DNA from 3 places in the Peribacillus sp. CSMR9 genome. Region 3 is predicted to be linked to each of the others. Evidence: riboswitches for the same ligand, from Rfam matches in the RefSeq annotation. Region 3 holds a riboswitch; each other region holds the start of a gene.
What was found. Region 3 has a riboswitch for preQ1 ahead of N9I19_RS16520 (VUT family protein). Riboswitches for the same ligand answer to the same signal wherever they lie in the genome.
Positions count from the first base shown of each region.

Region 1: linked by a shared signal. The riboswitch ahead of queF (preQ(1) synthase) and the one ahead of N9I19_RS16520 (VUT family protein) in region 3 are both predicted to bind preQ1.
Region 2: linked by a shared signal. The riboswitch ahead of N9I19_RS14800 (QueT transporter family protein) and the one ahead of N9I19_RS16520 (VUT family protein) in region 3 are both predicted to bind preQ1.

Region 1 covers NZ_JAOPHO010000006.1:4,833-12,988, forward strand. The annotation lists gene N9I19_RS05810 (YfmQ family protein) at 430-879, shown strand; gene N9I19_RS05815 (BA3454 family stress response protein) at 1,148-1,282, opposite strand; gene N9I19_RS05820 (DMT family transporter) at 1,809-2,666, opposite strand; PreQ1 riboswitch class I at 2,795-2,840, shown strand; gene queF (preQ(1) synthase) at 2,947-3,447, shown strand; gene N9I19_RS05830 (aspartate kinase) at 3,651-4,997, shown strand; gene N9I19_RS05835 (ABC transporter permease) at 5,153-6,319, opposite strand; gene N9I19_RS05840 (ATP-binding cassette domain-containing protein) at 6,309-7,061, opposite strand; gene N9I19_RS05845 (LytR/AlgR family response regulator transcription factor) at 7,224-7,922, shown strand; gene N9I19_RS05850 (sensor histidine kinase) at 7,935-8,156, shown strand, end outside.
Region 2 covers NZ_JAOPHO010000032.1:6,281-14,436, reverse strand. The annotation lists gene N9I19_RS14830 (sensor histidine kinase) at 1-1,476, shown strand, start outside; gene N9I19_RS14825 (sigma-54-dependent transcriptional regulator) at 1,481-2,911, shown strand; gene adhP (alcohol dehydrogenase AdhP) at 2,966-3,979, opposite strand; gene N9I19_RS14815 (DUF3892 domain-containing protein) at 4,255-4,551, shown strand; gene N9I19_RS14810 (hypothetical protein) at 4,637-5,449, opposite strand; gene N9I19_RS14805 (YbaK/EbsC family protein) at 5,665-6,186, opposite strand; PreQ1 riboswitch class I at 6,346-6,390, shown strand; gene N9I19_RS14800 (QueT transporter family protein) at 6,397-6,882, shown strand; gene N9I19_RS14795 (TVP38/TMEM64 family protein) at 7,004-7,660, shown strand; gene N9I19_RS14790 (PAS domain-containing sensor histidine kinase) at 7,776-8,156, shown strand, end outside.
Region 3 covers NZ_JAOPHO010000040.1:12,617-20,772, reverse strand. The annotation lists gene queD (6-carboxytetrahydropterin synthase QueD) at 1-28, shown strand, start outside; gene queE (7-carboxy-7-deazaguanine synthase QueE) at 21-749, shown strand; gene N9I19_RS16550 (DUF4260 domain-containing protein) at 812-1,159, opposite strand; gene N9I19_RS16545 (TetR/AcrR family transcriptional regulator) at 1,213-1,785, opposite strand; gene N9I19_RS16540 (hypothetical protein) at 2,034-2,318, shown strand; gene N9I19_RS16535 (HD domain-containing protein) at 2,360-3,331, shown strand; gene N9I19_RS16530 (SRPBCC family protein) at 3,611-4,051, opposite strand; gene N9I19_RS16525 (SRPBCC family protein) at 4,100-4,573, opposite strand; PreQ1 riboswitch class I at 4,991-5,033, shown strand; gene N9I19_RS16520 (VUT family protein) at 5,085-5,627, shown strand; gene N9I19_RS16515 (hypothetical protein) at 5,648-5,797, shown strand; gene N9I19_RS16510 (hypothetical protein) at 5,846-6,076, opposite strand; gene N9I19_RS16505 (PadR family transcriptional regulator) at 6,357-6,677, opposite strand; gene N9I19_RS16500 (alpha/beta hydrolase) at 6,986-7,732, shown strand; gene N9I19_RS16495 (DUF421 domain-containing protein) at 7,944-8,156, opposite strand, start outside.

The DNA of each region.
Region 1 (8,156 bases), on a different contig from region 3:
GTATTCAAATTATGGTGAGCGTAAAATTACATACATTCAATTCTCTGCATCATAGAAATTTGTATTGTTAAGAAAGAAGAGGGGGTAGGAGAGGCAAATACTGTGATGGAAAATAATTTAGTATCTCCTTAATTTATTGTGTATCCTGCATTATAATGGGTACGGTGGGCTTTTTGCATTTAGATATATTGATGAGACTCAAATTCAAACGTGATATTGGATATATCTTTAAAAAATAAATTTTAGCGTAAACAAAAAGAATCCATTTTTGAAATTAGATGATCAAGATGATTAAGTTAGTATAAAGTTTTTATATTCACCAATAGTTAAACGTTAATAGAACGGACACATTTCCTAAGAAAAGCTCTCCGCTCTTTTGATATAATAAGTGATATCGTAGTTAACTATGCCTTAGCGGAGATGATGAATATGACATTGCCGGTTTTGATTTTGACAATTCTCATAAGTTTGATTAAATTATTAGTTACCTGTCTTCCAACAGATGCAGTGAATTGGATTCTCAGCAAATTTGAAATGCATTCAGAACTTAGTGACGCGAATGCCATCGTAACCTTTGACGGAAAACGGTTGGAAGGTGAAGAAAAAATTCAAGTTATTAATTATTTCAACAAAGCTAAATTTTTGAAAAAGAATCATATATTTCCGGGTAACGAACAATTATTTTTACATCCAGAGAACAGTGGGGCTCCATTAGTCATTGATACTAAAAAAGGCAAGAAGGATGTTAGGTTATTTTTGTACATTTACAACGACCACGTGGATGTAGTTAAACAGTACAAGAAGAAAGTAGTTGCGTATAGTCTGCTCTCCAATAGCCTTCAAGAACGTTCAATGCCATTAATAAGGGATGTAGTTTAAAAGGAACATAAACAAAGTCGCTCTTTTTTTCTGATTCAGATTGAGAGTTGAATGTTCACACGCATTCGAATTGGTATTATGTGGGGAAAGCTATTAAAAGTGGATTTAGGGGAAAATCGTTATCGAGGAGTTCTTTGAATAGAAAAAATTCATTAGAATACTATAAATGAAATACAATAAATCTGGATTGAAATGCGAAAAGTAATTTTGATGATTATGTCTAAAAGGGTAATAAAAAAAGCAGGTATCTAAAGCGATGCCTGCTTTTTTAAGCTTTCCATTGTTTTTCCACTTGATTAAGGGCTTGTTGTAAAATTTCTTCTTGATTAGTACCTGGTTTAGTAAGGACGTTAGTTTGATAAGATTTTCCTTGGAAATCAACTGTTACTGTAACTTTTACCATTATGCATCTTTCCTTTCTTGGTTCAGTAATGAGGTGGTTGTACCTACTTCTTTTATACCCGTGGGGGAAGACTTTTCAAACATTGCGAAGTAGCAAGTGTGGGGATTTAATATTCAAAATTATCTGATATTTTGAAGGGGATGTCAACACTTTTTTTTGACAGACTCCATTTCCTTATTTATTTTTAGGCTGTTTTCACATACTTTGTTGCTATTTACCAGGTAGTGAGTTGTGGTTGATTTCCCCTCCAGATGCTCGCTTTCCGCGGGGCGGGCGGTGAGCCTCCTCGGCGTAAACGCCTGTGGGGTCTCACCTGTCCCGCTGCTCCCGCAGGAGTCTCGCACTTCCGCTCCAATCAACCTTAAATAGTTTCGTTTTAAAAACAACAATCTTTACGAAAAGAGCCTATTTTTATGTGTACAAGGCTTGTGTATTGGGGTTAGACCATACCCTTTTTTGCGGCTATATAAAGACGACCTGGCTTTTGGGCGCATAACAGCCAGGTTGTTTTTGTAAAATTAACTATTCATATTTTAGTTAAGATAATTCCGATTAATGCTGCAAGTACGCCGGCAATTTGATAGGATTTAAGTTTTTCTTTGAATAAATAACAACCAGCGAATACGACAACTAGACAGTTCAGGCTGACGACAGGGAAGATGATGCTGGCGATTCCACTATTTAATGCAAAGAAATAACATCCATAGGCTATGATGCTTAATAATCCTACGAGTGATCCAATTTTCACTTCCATTAACTTAATCTTCTCATTCTTGATGGCTAATGCCGAAATGAGATAAAGTGTTCCGCCACCATACATTGATACTAGGATATCAAGGGAGTTTAAATGAAGACGGGTTGATGTCGTCATTAAGATACCTAGCACACCAAATGAGAAAATCGCGAATAATGTGTGCATCATCCAAGGTAAATATTGATGATTGCCCTTAGCATTAGGTGTATACTGAATGACAAGGGTAGCGAGCAGCATGCAGACAATTCCGCTCCACTGCAGTGAAGAAATATGCTCATGAAAAATTAATGCAGCACAGAGGATGGGAAATATTGCATTTGCCGCGATCAGTGGTGATGTCAAACTTGCCGGTCCTTTTTCAAAGGCACTTGCCATCTGGATATTACCGTTAGCGTTCAGTACACCAATGGCTCCACCAAGCAAGATGGATGGCCAGTTAGTAGTCAAGCCATCTACAAATCCGCTATATAAAAGTGCCATGATGAAGGCGGTAAAATAAAAGAAAAATTGGATATGTACCTTTGAGTAACCCTTTCCGTTACTCCATTTAAAAATGCTGTTATTGATTCCGAAACATAAACTGGTGATAAGAGCCGCAAAAATCCACATTGCTTTAATCTCTTCCTTCATGTAGGATAAACTTCTTCTACATTTTAAGCCGAATACGTGTAGGAATCAAACTAAAATAAAAAGTAGATTGACAGATTAGATATTTTTTTCTATATTTACTATGACAATTTTAAAATATTTCCCGATAAACGGGAGAGGTTCATAGCTTCACCCTCTTAAAAAAACTATGGCTTTGATTTTTTTTGCGAATCAACCATATCTTTGAGGAGATATGGTTTTTGTTATATAGAGGCCCATTTTATGAATCTCCCCTGACAAACGTGGATGAGGAGGACTTTATATGTCTGGAAGAAAAGAAGAAGAATTAAAAAAAGATATCACACTGCTTGGGAATCAAGGGACAAAATATACATTTGACTATGCGCCTGAAATTCTGGAATCATTCGATAACAAGCATCCGAACCGGGATTATTTCGTCAAATTCAATTGCCCGGAATTCACTAGCTTATGTCCAATAACGGGCCAGCCGGACTTTGCAACCATTTACATCAGCTATATTCCAAGTGTGAAGATGGTGGAAAGCAAGTCATTGAAACTTTATTTATTCAGCTTCCGTAATCATGGTGATTTCCATGAAGACTGCATGAACATCATCATGAATGATTTAATCGAGTTGATGGATCCCAAATATATTGAAGTCTGGGGCAAGTTTACACCTAGGGGCGGAATCTCTATCGATCCTTACACAAATTATGGTAAACCAGGTACGAAGTATGAGGAAATGGCGGATTACCGCTTGATGAATCATGACTTATACCCGGAAACGGTGGATAATCGCTAAAGATTAGAAAAAGACAACTGGCTTATGCCGTTGTCTTTTTTTGGTTTTTTGCTATTCTCATTCAGTAAACTCACTATTTTGTATTCTTTAAAAACACAAATGTCCTCCTGAAACGGAATTAACACTTGATTGTTTCGTGAAAAAACGTAATAATAGGAAGAGTTAATTTTGACAGAATATTTTCAAAAATAGGGGATGTCGTGATGAAAGTTGCAAAGTTTGGCGGAAGTTCACTTGCGTCAGGTGAACAGGTGAAAAAGGTATTCGAAATTGTAGTTGCTGATCCAGAGAGGAAGATTGTAGTCGTTTCGGCTCCAGGGAAACGCAATTCAAATGATATAAAGGTGACGGATCTATTGATTGAGGCTGCGGAACAGCAGCTGCGCGGGGATAACGGAGAGCATTTGATAGAAGATGTGGTATCCCGCTATGCGAGCATTGCTGAAGAGCTGGATATATCCGAGGAGGTCATCACTGGGATTCATGGAAATCTAAAAGCACTGTTGCATGGAGACCAATCTAACCCGAAGCGCTATTTGGATGCTTTAATGGCCAGTGGCGAGGATAATAATGCTAAGCTGGTTGCAGGTTATTTTCAAAGCCGTGGTGTAGAGGCTCAGTATATAAATCCAAAGAAGGCTGGCTTGATCGTAACGGATGAAGATGGATTTACCCAGGTGATGCCAGAATCGTATGATCGGTTATATGCTCTACGTGATGAGCCAGGAATCGTAGTATTCCCAGGGTTCTTCGGATACACGTTAGATGGTGAGGTTTTAACATTCTCAAGAAGCGGTTCCGATATTACGGGTTCGATTCTTGCGAATGGGGTCAAAGCCGATTTGTATGAGAACTTTACGGACGTGGATGCCGTTTATGCGGTGAATCCAAATGTGGTTTCCAATCCGAAGGGAATCAGGGAATTGACCTATCGTGAAATGCGGGAGCTTTCTTATGCCGGTTTCTCGGTATTTCATGATGAGGCGCTGATTCCTGCATTCCGTGCGGGAATACCAGTCCATATACAAAATACAAACAATCCGGCTGCACAAGGGACCCGCATTGTAAGTTCACGGGATAATACGAATGGGCCGGTTATTGGGATTGCAAGTGATAAAGGATTTTGCAGTATTTACATTAGCAAATATTTGATGAACCGGGAAGTTGGTTTTGGCCGGAAACTGCTGCATATCCTTGAAGATTACGGAGTTTCGTATGAGCATATTCCATCAGGCATCGATGATGTGACACTTATTCTAAGGCAGGACCAGATGGAGGGTGAAACCGAGAAGAAAATCATTTCACGAATCAAGAAAGAGCTACATGCCGATGAGGTGAATGTGGAGCATGATCTTGCTTTGATCATGATTGTAGGTGAAGGAATGCGTCATAATGTCGGTACAACGGCAAGGGCGTCAAAAGCGCTGGCCGAAGCAAAGGTGAACATTGAAATGATCAACCAAGGCTCTTCGGAAGTAAGCATGATGTTCGGTGTGAAAGGGAACAGTGAAGAGACGGCCATTCAGGCCTTATATCACGAGTTTTTTTGAGTAAGAGCGTTTAGGGACCTCCTTGAAAAGGGAGGTTTTTTTATGAATGTTCCAAGCTGGTAAAATGTGTTTTCAGTGATTGTGGGAAACGAGTGATTTTCAGGGAATTAAATTCGAGTGAATAAAAGACGCGCTGAGGGTTCAGCGCGTCATGTTTAGTTCAGTACCCATTTGTCCTTTAAGAATAATATTCTTGAGACAACAAAGAGGAGGATGATCGAGATGATGAGGGAGCTGGCTGTAAGGAAGATATTCTGAATATCGATCACACCATATATCAATTCTTTAAAGAGTGCGAAGATGTTTAAAATCGGCAGCAGGAAGTGCTTGTTTGTTAACTCATGTAAACCTGTGCCTCCTAAGAATAATGTCGGCAAAATGACGAGCATTGTTATGGGTGATAAATAGTTTTGTGATTCCTTTACAGTTTTTGAAATGATACTGGCGGACATTTGCAATGCACCCAAGAACATCGAAAATAACACAGTGATCGATAAAGCGATTGGCAGGATCAGCAATAGATCGTTACCGAAATTAAATCCTTTTCTTAGCTCTTCCGTGAAAAAGATGAGTTCCAAGGTGACCACAAGGATGGAGATGATACCGGCAAGCGCCCCGATTGATGAAATCGTGAGCCACTTTGCGACAAGGATTTTCCCGCGGCTGACCGGAGTCATAAGAAGGGCTTCCATCGTTTTACGATCTTTTTCTCCCGCAAATAAGTCAGAAGCTAGCGGATAGGCCCCGGTGCTGATTGCCATCGTGATGATCATCGGCAAAAAGAGGGATAGAATGCTGAGTGAGGCGCCATTATCGGTGTCGAGACCAATTTCCTTGATGTTGACTTGCAGCGGACTGGTCAGCTTGGAGTCGGCCTTTATATTCTGCAGTCGTTCTTGGATTACTTGCTTTTCAAAAAGTGTTAAAGCAGATTCAATCTGAGAAATGGTGAAAGAGCTATCTTGGCTATATGTGTCACCTAGGAGATTGAAAGTGACTTGTTCTCCCTTTTCTATCTTTTCCATAAACCCTTCGCTTACTTGAAGCGCAGCGGCGGCTTCACCTTCTTGAACGGCTTTTATCGGATCGTTAAACGAGTTGACTTCAATTTGGTTGAAGCCTCCAAGTAAGCCTTTAGCATCTTTTCTGAATGATGGATCGACTGCAAGTGTATATGTTTCATTTTCATTCGTCGTTATCGTGCTCTCGTAAAATAGAGTTAGTCCTGTCAATAATAGAATAGGAAGGAAGACGCTCAAAATCAATGTACGCCGATCTCTCAGAGCTTCCTTCATTTCTTTTAGATACATATCAAGAAACATACGATTGATTCCCCCTTACAAGTTTGGACATGAAAATATAATTTAGATCACGGCTGTTCTCTTCTATATAAAGCGATTCCAGCTTCCCTTTATAAATCAGTTCCCCTTTATGCATCATTGCTACAGAGTCACAGAGCAATGTTACTTCCTCCATGATATGGCTTGAAAAAATGATCGTTTTTCCCTGTTGCTTCAGTTCCAGGACAAGTTGTCGGAAAACATTGGATGATGTGATATCGAGCCCAGTCGTCGGCTCGTCGAAAAGTATGATATCAGGATCATGAATCAATGTTCGTGAAATGGCGACTTTTTGCCTCATGCCTTTAGAGAATCCTCCAACTTTCCGGTCAAGATAATCTTTCATCCCGAACATGACGGCAAGTTCTTCTATCCTGACTTTCGTTTCGTGCTTGCTCAGCCCGTAAAGGGTAGAGAAGTATGCAAGGTTTTCACGTGTGGTCAAGCGATCATATAGACCGGTTTCTCCACCGAACAAGACACCGATCCTTTTCTTGATTTCATTCGGATTATCGATTGTATCGAATCCGGCAACTTTGATATATCCATCAGTTGGAGTCAAGAGCGTAGCAATGGATCGCAGCAAGGTTGTTTTTCCAGCCCCGTTTTCTCCAAGCAATCCTACGATTTGGCCCTTCCTCACATCAAGGGAAACATGTTTAAGTGCAGTTATGAATATTTTTTTATCTTGGAATGTTTTAGTGATTTCATGAATCTCAATCATTTCGTAACCTCCTGTAATCTCTTTTGGTTGTTTTAATCATACAAACAAACAAGATGGGAATCTGCAGTTTTGTCGTAAAAATGCCATTTATTGTCGCGAAAAGGTCATTTTTCCATACTGGAATGGTAAAATAAAGATAATTTCAAATGAGGAGAGTTGAAAATGAAGGTAGGACTTGTGGATGATAGGAGGATCGATTTAGACAAGCTGAATGGGATTGTGAGTCAAATACCAGGTATCGAGCTTGTCTTTTCTACGGATTCCGCTGAATATGCTTATGAGCAGATTAAACAGGAAACGATCGACTTACTTATTGCGGATATTGAAATGCCCGATTTGTCTGGTTATGAATTGGCAGACATCATACATTCCCATGCACTGAACATTGCCGTCATTTTCGTGACCGGTACCAGCGGTTATGCGGTGCATGCGTTCGAGCTGAATGTGCATGACTATATCATGAAGCCTTACTCGAAGGATAGACTTGTCAAATCCGTCGATCGTTTTCTGGAAAAATTAAAAACTGCGGAAGTGGCGGGAAGATTGTTTTTAAAGCAAAAAAATGATATTCATATTCTGCAAAAAAAGGATATTATCTTCATCGAACGTTCTGGCCGTTCCACTACAATACATACGAAAAGCGGTCCGATTAAAACCTATCAAACATTGAATGAATTGGAAGGCGAGTTGCGGGAAAGAGACTTCATCCGTTCTCACCGATCATTCATCATCAACATACATTTTGTCAAAAACTTTTCTTTATACGCAAAAAATTCTTACCTCGTGAGATTTGAGGGCATCGAGGAGCAGGCTATGATTACGAAGGAAAGAGTGGGTTTCCTTCAAGCCCAATACTTTTAAGGTGTGAAGACCGTGAATGCATTACCGATCATTACAGCCCTATTAGGGACATGGAATGTTTATGGATTAACAAAATTAATTTCTTTGCCTTTCCCGATATACATATCAGCGATATTCATCTGCTTTCTTGCTTTTTTCCTTTATCGAAAGTATTCTCGCCTCTATAAGCAAATTTCATTGGGAAACTATGTGACTGCTATTCTATCAGGCATCCAGCTGATTGTTGCGATACTT
Region 2 (8,156 bases), on a different contig from region 3:
ATGAATATTGAAATCGACATCCAGGAAATTCTCCGAAATGTCATTGCGAAACTCAAGCAGCTCATTACATTCGATGACAGTCATTTTGTCATATTGTATGAGGAAGAACCTGCCCTGCTTCATATCTGCCCCAATGGTCACTGCGAACTTGAAATGGATTCCAATAACCTGTTACACCCTTTTCAGGATTTCTCGTCCGTCTTGAAAGACAAGCAGCCCATTCAGGTGGAAGTTACACGGTTACCGGACTTCCCAGAAAAAGAACGTCTAATATCCCTTGAAATTGAATCACTTCTATTGGTCCCTTTATACGGAAAAAGTAAAAAAATCGGAATCTGGACTTTCGGCAGGAAGAAAAAGAAAACATGGCATAAAGATGAACTGGATTTTCTTGAGCAACTATCCAATCAGCTTGCACTGACTTTGGAGAATGCCCAGCTTTATAAGGAAGTTCTTCATTCCAAACAGGAGTGGGAGGATACGTTCAAGGCAGTTGAAGATATGATCATCGTCTTTGATCACAAAGGATCTGTCTATCAATCCAATGATTCTGCCCGGGACTTTTCCGACTTGGTTCCTTTAATTGAAGCATCCCAATCTCTTATTCAAGATACCTTTTCATTTAATATGCCAGGATTTCAGGAAATTCTCCTTCAGCATGATACCATCTTGGAAATGCATGCCTACCCGATTCAGAATAAGGAGCATCAAGTATATGGGGTCATTGCTTATTATAAAAATGTCACTGAAAGAAGACAAATGGAAGTCCAGCTATTACATGCCGGTAAACTTGGGGCGATTGGTGAAATGGCAGCAGGGATTGCCCATGAATTGAATAGCCCATTAACGGCCATTCTTGGTAACTCGCAGATTTTATTACGGAAAACCCCACAGGACAATCTGGACTATATGCTATTGAACGATATTAAGATTTGCGGTGACCGATGCAGGCAAATAGTGAAAAGCCTGCTTACCTTTTCAAGGCAGGATGAATATAGATTCCACTATTACTCTGTTAACGAAGCAATTCACCAGGTTCTGAACCTTTTGAAGTTTCAACTTGGGAAGAAACAAATTTCCCTCCATCTTTCCCTTCAGGAAGACCTTCCGTTCATAAAGGGCAGCCAGCCGCAGATAGAACAGATCATCATCAACTTGCTATTGAATGCAAAGGACGCATTGGATGAGTCCGCTCTATCTGAAAAATCGATTGCGATCACTACCTATTCAGAAGACGAGTTCATGGTGATTCAGGTGACTGATAACGGAACAGGGATTGAAAAAGACCGCCTGCCCTTCATATTCCATCCCTTTCATACGACTAAAGATCGGGAAAAAGGTACAGGTTTGGGGCTGTCTGTAAGCCTTGGCATCGCCAAAGACCATGGAGGCAAGATCGACGTTTCGAGCATGCCAGGAAAAGGAAGCACTTTTTTCCTGAGGCTTCCCTTACAAGCAGAAGAGGAAAGGGGATGATAAGGTGATTCAGTTACTTGTGGTAGACGATGAGAAAGAAGTTGGGACTTTTCTTTCCCGCCTTTTTACGATGAAAGGTTACCTCGTACAAGTTGTGAACAGCGGGAAGGATTTTCATGAAATCGATTGGAATCAGCAGCGTTTTGATGTCGCAATGATAGACCTGAAGCTTCCGGATTGTGATGGCCTTTCCCTCCTGCAGCATTTAAAACAACAACAGCCGCGTTGCAAGGTACTGATCATGACCGGATACAGCACCGTAAAGACCGCTGTTGATGCAATGAAACTTGGCGCGAGTGATTTTATGGAAAAACCCTTTGCGGATATTGAAGTATTGGAAAGGCAGATTGACAACCTATTGAATGAAAATGAAGATTTGAATCAACATTTCATCCATAAGCTAGCCGAGGAATCAGGACTAATTGTCGGTGAAAGTACTTTAATGAAGAGTTTGATTGAAACGGCTTTCAAGGTTGCCCAAAAATCAGTCAATGTATTAATCGAAGGAGAAACCGGAAGCGGCAAAGAAGTGCTTTCACGCTTCATCCACTTAGCCAGCCCCCGTAACCATGGTCCTTTTATCGGCATCAATTGTGGAGCGATCTCTGAATCCCTGCTTGAAAGCGAATTATTCGGTCATGAAAAGGGGGCTTTCACCGGAGCGACCCAACTGAGAAAGGGTTTTTTCGAAATTGCAGGGAACGGGACGCTTTTCCTTGATGAAATTGCTGATGCAAGTCCGGCCATTCAAGTCAAATTACTTCGAGTTTTGGAAACGCGGGAATTCATGCGGGTTGGTAGTAGCGGGACATTACGGACGAACGCCCGTTTAGTGGCGGCCTCCAATGAAAACCTGCAGCAGGCAGTTGACAAAAAAAAATTCCGGGAAGATCTATTTTATCGACTGAACGTTGTGACTCTAGAAATCCCGCCTTTAAGGAAACGTAAAGAGGATATTCCCCTGCTTGTCCGGCATTTGATTGAGAGAAATGGTCAGGGAGATATCTCTTTTTCCAATGTAGCCATTGAAAAGTTACAGCAACACAACTGGCCAGGCAACATACGCGAACTATCTAATGTGGTCATGCGGACGCTGACTCTCGCAGACCATAAGTCAGAAATAACCGCCAATGATATCTCACTAACTAACAGCCAGATTACTCCGAACAAGAAAGAGCCTCCGAATGAGACTGAGGCAACTGAAAACCTGCTTGAAGAGTGGCGAAAAAAGCTGGTGGCTGACTTTAATGAGAAAGATGAACTGATGCTTGAAGAAATCCTTACAGAAATCAAACAGCTTCAATCCACAATTGGAAAGGAACTCGTCTTGCAGGCGCTGCAAAAAACATACGGCAACCGGAATGAAGCTGCCAAACGCTTGCAGATATCAATAAGGAAACTGCGCTATATATTAAATGAAAAGAACCAGACATAAGACAAAAATACAAAAAAGGAGGATGCCCTTTTCTATGGCCTCCTCCTTTTGTTCTTATTCTAAAGTCAATACGATGCGCCCGTTGATTTCTCCTTTTTCCATCATCGAAAACACGTCGTTGATTTCATCAAGTGTTCTTGTTTCAATATTTGTTCTTACTTTTCCCTCTGCCGCAAATTGAACAGCTTCCTGTAAGTCTTTTCTCGTGCCTACGATTGACCCTTTTACAGTTATCCCATTTAGTACTGTATCAAAAATCGGGATTGGAAGTTCATCATTCGGCAGTCCAACTACGACCAGTGTCCCGCCCCTCTTGACTGAACTGTATGCCTGTTCGAATGCCTTTTTCGTAACCGCTACAGAAATGGCTGCCTGCACACCACCAACTTTATCCTTTATGGCTTGTACAGGATCAGTCTTAAGCCCATTAACAGTGAAATCCGCCCCCAGCTCCGTTGCCAGATCAAGCTTATCATCTTGAATATCGACAGCAATGACATTAAAGCCCATCGCTTTCGCATATTGAAGGGCAACATGTCCCAATCCGCCAATTCCATAGATCGCTACCCAATCACCAGGTTTCGCTTCTGATACTTTAAGTGCTTTATAAGTCGTTACACCCGCACAGAAAATCGGTGAAACTTCCGCAAAGTCTAGCCCTTCAGGAACCTTCACCACATATTTGGCAGGTGCTTTGCAGTATTCCGCATATCCCCCGTCCACGGAATAGCCTGCATTCAGTTGATCCAAGCAAAGCGTCTCCCTTCCAGTCAGACAATACTCACAATCGCCACAGGCCGAGTAAAGCCATGGGATCCCAACACGGTCACCTACTTTCAAGGAAGTTACGCCTTCTGCCACCTTTTCTATAATGCCTACACCCTCATGTCCAGGGATAAGCGGAAGTTTAGGTTTAACTGGCCAATCGCCATGTACCGCATGTAAATCGGTATGACACACGCCACATGCTTTAATTTTCACTAATATCTCACCATAAACCAAGTCTGGGATGGGTACTTCTTTAATCTCAAGTTCTTGGTTAAATTCATTGACGACTGCTGCCTTCATTGTCCTAATCTGTTGTTTTGCATTGAAAGTGCTTTCCCCTTGTTTTACATTCATGATTCATATTCCTCCCTTAATTAAGTGGATATTTTTTTTACTACCACACATACAAGATGCAAGTGCCATGCCACTTCAAAAGGCCAAGACAACAGCATTCACTAAAAAAAAGTGCCGAAAAGTCGGCACTTCTGGACGAATTAACGGCTCGAGTCGGACGAAATCCGGTTTGTATATTGCAGACCAAATAGCTCACCCTATAAATAGGAGGTGTCTAAAACATGGACCAATTTGAAAAAGCCTATGAATCCTATAAACAGCAAGGAACACCGCAAGCAAACCAACTTGATTCAGCTGGAAAAGAAGAAATCATCGCCGTAAGGAAAAATGAAGAGGACAATATTATCGCCATCAAGACGGACTCCGGCCGCGAGCTCGACTACCCCACTGCCCTTTCGGAAGCCAAAGCAGGCAACCTGGCCAATGTTGACGTCTTTCATAAATATGGCCGTGACATATTGCGGAGTGAGCCCGATGGGATAAAAGAAAATAACCTGGATCAACTACCGGAGTTTTGAGTTTACGGGGAAACTGCCTGATATGGGCAGTTTTTTTCTGTCTGGATCTAAACGATAAAAAAGAACCAGCATGATAGCCGGATCCTTATTTTTCATACTGATAGGATTCAGAGATTTCGAGCAGTTGGCCGCAGGACTCGACAACCTCAATGATTTCCATCCACGACATGTCCAGACCCAGTTCATTAGCATGGGAAATCTTATCACGTAATTTCCGGATGGCACTTGCATCCTTTTTCCCTTTACTTTTTGAAGGGATTTGGAAGAAACACCTCAGTTGTTTATCCTTATGTATGATGTCGAATTTATCACTGATTTGCAGGCACTCTATTAAATTGATATCTTCATTTTTATCGATTCTCCTCCTATATAATTCGGTTGCTTTTTCTAAACGGTCTTCGCTGATCATTGGATGCCAGGTGCCATCGCCAAATCTATCCATGATGATATCGCTCATCCTCATTTCCAATAAGGTAATATATCCGAATATGAGCATCCTGATTGGAGGCTTTTGAAGGTCGGCATGGGTGATCAACTTTTTAATTAAATTATTCTCCAATACGAACACCCTTGTTTTATTCTTAAAAATATGGAGAAGCTGGATCAAAGGGGTTGAATCCGAAACCATTTCCCTTGGTGAAAAATTTCTTAAATATTCCGAAACGCTCCCTTCACCTAGTTCTTCCCTATCTATATATCCGATGATTTCTCCTTGATCTTGCACTGCCAATATATCAAAATTCTTTTTTTCCAGAGCTTTCTGGATATCCAGCGCCAGATCGTTTTTATGGCAAAACTCAAGCTCCTGGGCTATGCTCTTTACCGTGATATTTTCTTCATAAAGAGTTTTAAGACTAAGATAGCTGCTATTGCTTTTTCCATGGCTTCCAATTAACATCTTTCATCCTCCGCTTATGAACTTTCTGCACGTTTTACCAATCACGAACCGCTTTAAGAGCGATTGCCTCTTCAAAAGTTTTGGAGCAATCGCATTCGAACAAGTTTATAAGGCTTTAACCGCTAACTGAATAATAAAATGTCCATGTCATCAATAAATAAAGTCCACCCAAGTGGACTCAATCCCATTCATCTGGATCTTTTTGGCACCATAAATCAAATGCCATCAACAGCATTGCCTACCGCCGTTTCCTCATTCCCCTCTCCTTCCCAAGCCTTACAAACATCCACCCAACCCTTTGCTCCTGAATATTCAAATAATTCAGCGAGTGTAAGTTCTATTGCAGAGTTCGTACTGCCGCATGCCGGGAACAATGACTCAAAGCGCTTCATTGATACATCAAGAAAAACATCTAGATCGTTTGCAAGTCCAAATGGGCAAACTCCTCCGATGGCATGGCCTGTTTGTTCGAGCACTTCCTCAGGTGATAACATTCGTGCCTTGAATCCGAACACCTGACGAAATTTCTTATTATCCACTTTTGCGTCCCCTGCCGCTACAACCAAAATAGCATGTTCACCTTCCCCCCTAAAGGAAAGAGTCTTAGCGATCCGTGCTGGGATAACGCCGATGGTAACTGCTGCCTCAATCACCGTAGCACTCGATGTTTCGAACTCCATTACACCGCCTTCCCGGTCCCATTGTTTAAAATGGCTTTTGACACTCTCGATACACATATAATTTTCACTCCTTTGAAGTTCATACAAAAATAATATCATCCTTCATTACAATAAATCAAAATCCTTTTGGACTTCCCCTGCCTTATAAATACAACCATTCTTTACAAATTGACCAAACAAGCTTACATGAGATACTATTAATCTTCGGGCAAAAGCCTTAACGTGGTTCGTAACCATCCCACGATAAAAAACTAGGGAGAGAGTAAAATGAATGTTCGTACACTCGTGATAAACGGGTTATTGGCTGCCTTGTATGTGGCGGTCTCATTGGTGTTTAAACCAATTGCTTTTGAGATGTTCCAATTTCGTGTACCGGAAATGTTGAATCATCTGATTGTATTCAATAAAAAGTATATCTACGGTATCGTGGGCGGCGTCTTCATATCTAATCTGCTTTTTTCGCCGATGGTGCCATTTGATTTGATTTTCGGGGTAGGGCAATCCGTACTCGCCTTATTGCTTGTCATTTTTGTATCTCGGTTCATAAAAAGCATTAAAGGACGAATGATCGCCACGATTATCTTTTTCACATTCACAATGTTCTTAATTGCAATTGAACTGAACCTTGCCTTTGGCTTACCATTCTGGTTAAGCTGGATGACCACGGCTGTTGGTGAGTTCGTTGTCCTCTTGATTGGTGCGCCAATTATTTATGGAATGAACAAAAGAATTCAGTTTGAAAAGTGGCTATAAAGGAATCTTCGCGTCGTTAACCCACTATAATGTAAACAGAGCTGTCTGCATCATGCGACAGCTCTTTTTTCACCAATGAACTTGAAAATGATAAACTATTAGTCAGAATGGTGGTGACCCTTTGAAAAAAGTCCTGACTTTAACCGGTCTATTGGTAATGGCATTATTTATTTTTTCAAATGCAGAATTATTTACTTTGATTTGGAAAAGTGACTTGGATTCAGTTATTGGCATATTGATGGAAAACTTATTGCTTACATTTATTGTGACATTCGTATTGATGTTTGTCCAAAATTCATTTACAATCATCCCCTTAATATTGCTCCTGACTATCAATGTCACGATATTCGGATTCATATATGGCTACCTATGGAGTTGGTTTACAAGTGTTGTTGCGTCAGGGTTTATTTTTTATGCAGCAAGAAACTGGTTTCAGGAACTTCTTTTAAAGAAGATGGGCAAAAAGTGGCAAGAAACTGTTGTAGAGCATGGTTTCATGTACGTTTTTACCGGCAGGATTTTCCCGCTTATCCCAACAAGTTTAATTAACTTGGCAGCTGGAGTCAGCACCGTCACTTTCAAGGATTTTTTATTTGCGACGGCACTAGGCAACCTTATATACTTTTTCTTCCTATCTCTAATCCCATATGGACTCCTATCCGTTGAAATGAACCAATATACGCTAGCTGCACTTGCACTCCTTTTCTTACTATTTTTCATTATCTATAAGCGTGCAAAAAAGAAAAAGAAATTATCCTTATTCAGAAAAAACAGGTGACCGCATTGGCCCCTGTTTTTTTATTTAGGATTCTGCATATATTTTTTTCCGATAGTTTGTTAAAATGTGTATGTAATTTTACCTTTGAAATGTCTTAAAATCAGGGAGAATCTCCATGTCCAAACGCTCCATTTTAGCAATTTATATCCTATCCGGGATTCTTACACTAGTCGTGTTCGACTATTTTTTAACTACAAATATCCATAACAAAGAGTTCTTCATTCAACTTCAAAGAGCGGAAGGAATTTTTTTCCTTTTATCTATAGGCTTGATCTTATACCTTTACTTAGCTAAAAGGGAAGAATTCAAACAATTAAAAGAAGCGGAACAACGTCGGCGTACCCTCATCAATTCAATGGTGGATTTCGTTAACTTCAAGGATGGTGATGGCCGATGGCTTGAATCCAATGCCTTCGGGCTGCAATTATTTCAATTGGAGCATGTAGACTATAAAGGAAAAAAAGACAGCGAACTCGCAGAATACTCCGAATTTTAT
Region 3 (8,156 bases):
CAGACGGGAGTGGATGGAAAGTGAGTAAACTCCCGGTTATGGAAATCTTCGGACCGACCATCCAAGGTGAGGGAATGGTCATTGGCCAAAAAACCATGTTCGTTCGGACGGCTGGCTGCGATTATTCATGTGCCTGGTGTGATTCCGCATTTACTTGGGATGGCACCGGTAAGGAAGATACCGTCCAAATGACTGCCGAGGAAATATGGGATGAGCTGAAGCGGATTGGGGGTGCCGGTTTTTCCTTCGTGACGATATCAGGCGGAAACCCGGCACTGCTGAAAAACTTAAACAGCCTGGTAGCGATCCTACATGAAAATAAAATGAAAATAGGTGTCGAAACACAAGGGAGCAGATGGCAGGATTGGTTTCTCGATATTGATGAATTGACTATTTCTCCTAAGCCGCCGAGTTCAAAAATGAACACGGACTTTACGGTGCTCGACCAAATCATATCGAACATTGCCAATCGAAACCCTGAAAACCATGTCTCATTGAAGATAGTCGTCTTTAACGAAGAGGATTATCAATATGCTAAAAATGTACATGGCCGCTACCCCGATATTCCTTTTTATCTGCAGGTCGGCAATGACGACAGCAGTACGGCGGATGATCGTCAATTGATCAGCGGGCTTTTGAGGAAATACGAGGAGCTAATTGATAAAGTGATAGCCGATGATGAATTGAATGATGTGAAAGTGCTGCCACAGCTTCATACCTATATATGGGGCAACAAGCGAGGCGTGTAAAGATCAGAGACAGAAGGCGGTGTGATGCGTAATCACACTGCCTTTTACATATGGAAAGCTACCTATACCTTTTGAAGGTGAGTAGCTTTGAAGGATGATGTGTATTTAAGGCCATACCCAAATAACCGATCCATTCCAATATGTGCGGTCCAAATTGACCCGATCATCATAAGCGCATCAGACTTTAGAAAAATGGCTAGCAAAATCATGAAAATGGACAGGGTATAAGTGTGAAATAGGTTATAAACCTTTGCTCCAACTCGATCATCAATCAGATAGGCCAACATGGAAACATCAGGCGATAAAATAAATAAAAGGAAAATCCACCAGCTGAATTCATATAACGAATAGATGTAAATCATCGCTAAAAGGACCATGAGTCCTTCGATATGAAGGAATTTCTTTACCATTTTCCAACCTCCCAAAATTTAATTAACCATTGGTCAATAATTTTAGTGAAAAATCAAACAATGTTCTTGATGATATTTTTCACGTGAAAATAAGCTAAACCTTTTACATCTGGATAGGATAGTTCAGAATTGATATAAAAAGTTATGAATCCGTGAAGAGAAAGGAAAATGGACCATATGGATGCAGGATTCAGTTTGTTGTCGGTTAATTCTGTCAAGGATTGGATTAGCTTTTCATAGGTTTTATTAGAATCGAATTGAAGCAACTGCTGAATTTCTTTTTCCTTGGATAAAAACATGATGGAATAATGATTCTGTTGTGTTAAACCAAACTCAATGAAGCATAATAAAATCTTTTCGATTTTTTGAGAAGGGTCATTTTCCGACATGATGATATCATCGATTAAATGATTTAAAACGGAAAAATCCGTTTTCACCAAACTGTAATATATTTCTGCCTTATTTTTAAAGTGATAATAAATGGCTCCATGGCTGCAATCCAATGATTTAGCCAATTGTCTCATTGAGACGTTCGAATACCCTAAGGTTGCAAAAAGGTTTCTAGCTTCAGTCAATACCATTTCCCTGGATAATTCTTTACCTGCCGATTTCCTTGGCGACATCATTCCATCCCCCCCCCCTTGTTTATTGACCACTGGTTAAATGGAATGATACCGTACTGATTTACAAATATCAAAGATTAGACATTTTGCTAAATGGCTGTTTTAAGTGAGGATTTACCATTAAATGTAACTAGAATTTAACTATAACGTCAAACATAGTAAATGGTGAAATTATAGCATTCACTATTAACTAATAATATACTTTTATGGTAAAATGGAGGAAACTCAAGCCCGTTGGAAGGGATGAATAGATGAAAAGGAAATTAGTTATTTTGTCTACAATATTCATAGTATTTACCGGCTGTTTTTTATTCAATAAACCTTTTAATAATAAAACAAAACCTATGGAAGACATTATAATGGTGTATCCAGCAAATCGAGTAATAACAAATGAAGTGATACTCATTGGGGATGAGGCTGAGGGCAATCTACCTGATATCGATTTGAATGATGAAAAGGAATTGGAAAAATTGGCAAAAAAGCAATATGAGCAAGGTGAAAAGGGGGAAATAATTTTTACAGAAGAAAATCAGTGAAATCACCTAACTGTAATGACTAATGGGGGAGGAGGCAGTTATTGCTAGTTTCGGATAGTATCTATGGGAAACACATTGTAGAGGGAGTTCTGGAAGAGCTGATAGTAAGCAAACCGGTCCAAAGATTGAAGGGAATACATCAGGGTGGGGCAAGTTATTTAGTTAATGAGAAGTGGGATGTCACACGATTTGACCATTCAATTGGTGTGATGTTGTTAATAAAGGCGTTTGGCGGTTCATTAGAGGAACAAATCGCGGGCTTACTGCATGACGTATCCCATACTGCATTCTCACATGTTATAGATTTCGTTCTGGATTGTATGGATGAAGATTATCATGTAAAGATATATGATCATGTCATTATGGAATCTGAAATCCCATTTATATTGAAGAAATATGGATATGATTGTAAAAATATTGTTCAATCAAAATGGGAAATGCTTGAACGGCCAGCACCTGGGTTATGTGCCGATCGGGTGGATTATACTCTCCGGGATATGCATCAGTATGGATATATCACACTTGAATCCGTTCATGACTTTCTTGATCATGTAATCATAGTAAATGGAAGAATGTATCTGGATAATATTGATTCGGCGGAATGGTTTGTGAAAACGTATTACAGTGAAGTTATTGATTTTTTCATGAACCCACTTAATATATATGGCTATGATATCTTGGCAAAGACGTTAAAATTGGCTTTGGCTAAAAACCTGATCAGCCTTGATGACTTACTTGGTACAGATGAAGAAGTCATATCCTTGTTAAGCTCCACTGAAGACGATGAAGTGCAAAATCTGTTAAAAAGGATCCATTGTAACGTGAAGGTGAAAGAAGATCAATTGGACTATGATTTACATCGGAAAAATAAAGTGCGCCTGATGGATCCTTCCATTATTCAAGGAACCCAAGTGGTGAGAGCATCCAGTTTATCCGAAAAAGTGAAGAACATGGGAATTGAAGCCTATGAAAAAGCTTCGAAGGGCATGTATCTAAAGGTGATTTCCTATTGAATTTCGCGTCAAACCAAACAGAAAGTGAAAAACTCACGGAATCCATCCTTGAGTTTTTTTCGGAAACATTACCCGTAAATTTATATAGACTATCGACCACTTGTAAGCCGCTTTCTTTTAACTTGATATTCGAGTGGTGGCATTTTATCGATATTCGAACACCATTAAATCGTAAAGGCTTAACAGGTACAACATAGTTAAATATTGTCAGTGTTATTGTTCTGGCAGGCGGCATGCCCAACTGCCGGTTTTGGAGATCTTTTTCGCTGAACCAGCACCTTAAAAAATTAATGACGCTCTCAAATTAGTAACACCACTTTCTAAATAACCCTTTAAACAGGTTAAAGTATATACCCACCCCTCTTTTTGTCCTATCATTTTTTTTATTATTTCAGGGACGTCTTCCTTCAAACCGGATTCGTTTACTTCAATAATTGAACTTGTATTATCCAGCTCTTTTAATATAATTGTTACGACCGTTTCTTGGGCGTTGCCTCCCCACGAATACTCGATTTTCCTATTTTCCTCGACTTCTAATACATGTATAACCACTTCAGCATCGTATTCGTTATATCTCAATGTAAGCGTCCTGCCTTGCTCCCATCTTTCAGAACTCGATGAGAACCAAAAATTCCCGATTTTTTCAGGGTTTACTATGGCTTCAAACACCTTATTAGTTGGCTTGCCTATTTTAAATTTCGTAGTTATTTGAGTATCCATACTATATCAGCTCTCTTTCGATATGTTTAAATAAGTTCCCACTAACACCTAATTAACCCGATCTACATATATTGGCGGCAAGGTCCGTCCAGTTTCAAGCAAGCTCTTCAGGTTACATAGAATAGCTGGCCATCCATTATTTATGCCCTTAAAGGTATTGTCACCATATACGAAATCGGTCTCCAATAGCTCTTCATGCGTAAGTGTTAACTTCACAGTAGATTCATCTATTGGCTGCAGTTGAAAAGTGACCCGAGTAGGATCCTCGCGGGGTGTTTCGTCTCCTGTCGTGTTCCATGTAAAAGAGAGCAGTTGCAGCGGCTCACACTTAAGTACATTTCCATGATCAGTGATTCGTCCATCTTCCAGCAAATATGTAACGGCTGCGCCTTCTTGAAAGGATGACTTGATTTGACATCCAAAGTGATATTTTTTTGTGAATTCGCCACTCGTTAGGGCTTCCCAAAGCTTCTCTGGTGTGGTTGCGATATAAATAGGATAGACAAACGTTGGTTTTTTCATTATTCTTTTTCCTCCTCGCGTTTATCTTCTAGCATTCCTTATCAAGTCCGTGCCAAATAAAAACAATAAGGGTTGCAATATCAAAATCATATCATAGCTCTATCAATGATTGTCTGCTTTTTATATCCAGCCGGCCAAGCAGTTTTCTGCGACAGGAATCGGCAAAAGTCTTAAAAACCCTTTGGCATCAAAGGAACATTTGCTAAGTGTTAAGCTTTGGCAAAGCGGATATTGGCTTATCGAGTCTGCAAATGAAATCCGTGGATTCGCACCATTCCCAGTGACTAAAACGAAATCAAGAAGGCGATTATTGAAAGGATATAAGCTTGAATACATTTAGGATCAGGCCATATGGAAACTTCTTGATTTCCAACCGTTTTCAAGCTACGATAAATAAGGAAATGATAATCCGCTCCGGCGGAAGAGGTTCTAGCTACCCTCTCAAAAAAACTAAGGGGAACAGTGCTCTTTCTTAGGGTGCTGTTTTTTCTGTATAAGGAGAATGAATTAAATGTTAAGAATTCTATTTTATTTAGTATCCATCGTCACGGCGAATGTGGTTACAGCAGCTTTTGATCCATTACATTTGGGCATGTTCATCATTCCGATGGGTACATTGCTCATCGGAGGAACCTTCATCTTTCGAGATCTGGTCCAGAATAAATTCGGCCGTGCGAAAACCTATATGTGTATAGTTACCGCACTTATTTTATCTGCATGTGTTTCATTTTTATTAGGAGATACGTTATTGATTGTATTTGCTTCCGCATTATCGTTCGTGGTGGCAGAAACAGCGGATACGGAAATTTATACCCGGTTAAAGCTCCCGATGAGTTGGAGGGTGTTTTACAGCGGGATCGTTGGAGGGTTTTTCGATTCTGTGATATTTGTCGTGATTGGCCTAAGTCCACTAGGTGCCAATATATTGCCATGGGAAGCCGTACCCGCTGCGATTATCGGCCAAATCATCGTTAAAACAGTCATTCAGTCAATCGGTGCCGTACTGTTGGGACGAATCAACGTAAGACTGGAAAAGCGCGTAGTCTCCGGTTGAATTCTAGGAGGGATGCACCGATGGATGGAACCAAAAAGGAAGAAGATAAATGCTATTGCCTCGAGGCCTTTCGCGAAAAATATGGTCCGCATGTCCAGGGGGAATGTATGAAGCTCTCCTGCGCCAATTATCGGAAACATAAAGGAATAGACAAAAAAGGGCCAAATTAGGTCCTTTTTTTGCGTGACTGGAGTAACCCACGAGTAAACAGCGCGAAATCAAGAGTGTAGCATGAATTCACGAGTAAACGGGCGAAACTCACGAGTAAATGTGCGAAACTCACGAGTAAACGTGCGGAATTCACGAGTAAATAGTCCAAACTCACGAGTAAACGTGCAAAACTCACGAGTAAATGTGCGAAACTCACGAGTAAATGTGCGAAACTCACGAGTAAATAAGCCGAACCCACGAATAAACAGCGCGAAATCAAGAGTGTAGCATAAATTCATGAGTAAACGTGCGGAATTCACGAGTAAATGTGCAAAATTCACAAGTAAATGTGCGGAATTCACGAGTAAACGTGCGGAATTCACGAGTAAATGTGCGAAACCAGGAGTGTAGCATGAATTCACGAGTAAACGTGCGAAACTCACGAGTAAATAGTCCAAACTCACGAGTAAATGTGTGAAACTCACGAGTAAATAAGCCAAATTCACGAGTAAATAGCAAAAAAATCTTCCTGGACGTTTTAATAATGGGTGCAGGAAGTTTTTTATCTTGTTTTTTAGGTCAGAATTGCTCTGCGCTTTTCTGAACTAATTTTTCCAGGAAGAAGAAGCATTTCCGTTTCCGTTCAAGTTCGGTTTGCCCGGTTTCTGTGACATGATAATATTTCCTGCGACCTGACTCAGACTCTTTCCAATGGCCTTTTATGAATTTTTTGGTTTCTAACCGTTTAAGGGCTGGGTAGAGGGTGCCTTCACTGATTTCGTATTGCCCCTCGCTCATTTGCTTAAGAATCTTCGTCATTTCATAGCCATACAGCTCTTTTTGTGAAAGAAGTGAAAGCAAAAGGAGGTCAATGCTTCCCTTCATTAATTCTTTATCCAATACAATCTCCTCCTTTTTCATTTTTAAAGTGTAATACCTTGTACATCGTATTACAAGGTGCATTTTACTTTTCTTAAAAAAAATGGTTAAATGACGATTGCTAAATAAAATCAATCATAGTAAAATGTGCTTCGGAACGGATGAGTTGTAAAGAGTGTGGTAAGGATAATAAATACATGATTTAACTGTTTGAATGAAAATACGGAATAGGATAGAAGAAATCCCACTCAAGGGGTATTAATTGATTTTTTTTTAAAAATCATTTAGATTCTATTTATCAACAAGAGCAGAAAGAAGGTCCTAGATAGATGAAAGTGAAAGCACCTGAGTCATTCACATACAGAGGTGGAAAAAGAGCTGTTCTTTTACTTCACGGGTTTACCGGAAGTACAGGAGACATGAAGAAATTAGGGAAATACCTGAATGATCGCGACTATACTTGCCACGGACCCCTTTATAGTGGGCATGGCGTATCAGCCGAGGAACTTGCTAAAACAAGTCCAAAGGAATGGTGGAAAGATGTAGTGGAAGGTTATCAATTCCTTAAAGATGAAGGCTACGAGGAAATTGCTGTTGCAGGAATTTCTTTAGGAGGATTGTTCTCATTAAAAGTAGGAATTGAACTTCCTGTAACAGGGGTAGTTGCAATGTGTGCACCGACACAAGGGAAAAGTAGCGATCGACAAAAAAAACGCTTGCTCAATTATGCACAGGCCTATAAGAAGTTTGAAGGCAAAGATGCAGACCAAATTGCTGCCGAAGTGAAGCTGTTGGAAGAAGACCCTATGACTTCGCTGAATGATATGGTGAATATAATAAATGAGACGGGTGAAGATTTAGATTTAATCACATCACCAACTCTTGTTTTACAAGGGCGTTTGGATGATCCCGACTATACGAACAGTGCTACAGCGATTTTCAATGAAGTCGATACGCAGCATAAACACTTGATATGGTATGAAAACTCTGGCCATATAATCACATTAGGTAAAGAACGTGAGCAGGTTTATGAGGATGTGTACAAGTTCTTAAATACTCTGCATTGGTCGGAGTAATAAGAGAGTTTTCTTGAAGGTCATGAATGTGATATGATCCCCTTTAAGTTTGAAAGTGTAAAGCCGACATTTATATGTAGGTTTTACACTTTCTTCTTGAGGGGATTTTATTTTGGCTGCAAAAAGAAATAACTCCAATTTTCACCGGGATTTATTTTTAAGCGAGAAAAAAGTATTTATATTCTTTCGCAGTACTAAGGGCTTCAAGGAGCTATTTGTAAAAAAAGACCTTTATGTTATCGTTATTATCAATGGTTGCTAATAAAATATCGTTCACGTCCGCATTATAAGTCATTTTGAGACTTTTTTTCAGCCATACTTCGTCTTTACCGTCTTGATTTAATTCTTTAAAATCAATCTTCCCCTCTTTAATAATCGTTTTAGGTAAAGTGAAGGCTTTAGTTGCTAGATGCATATCTGCTGG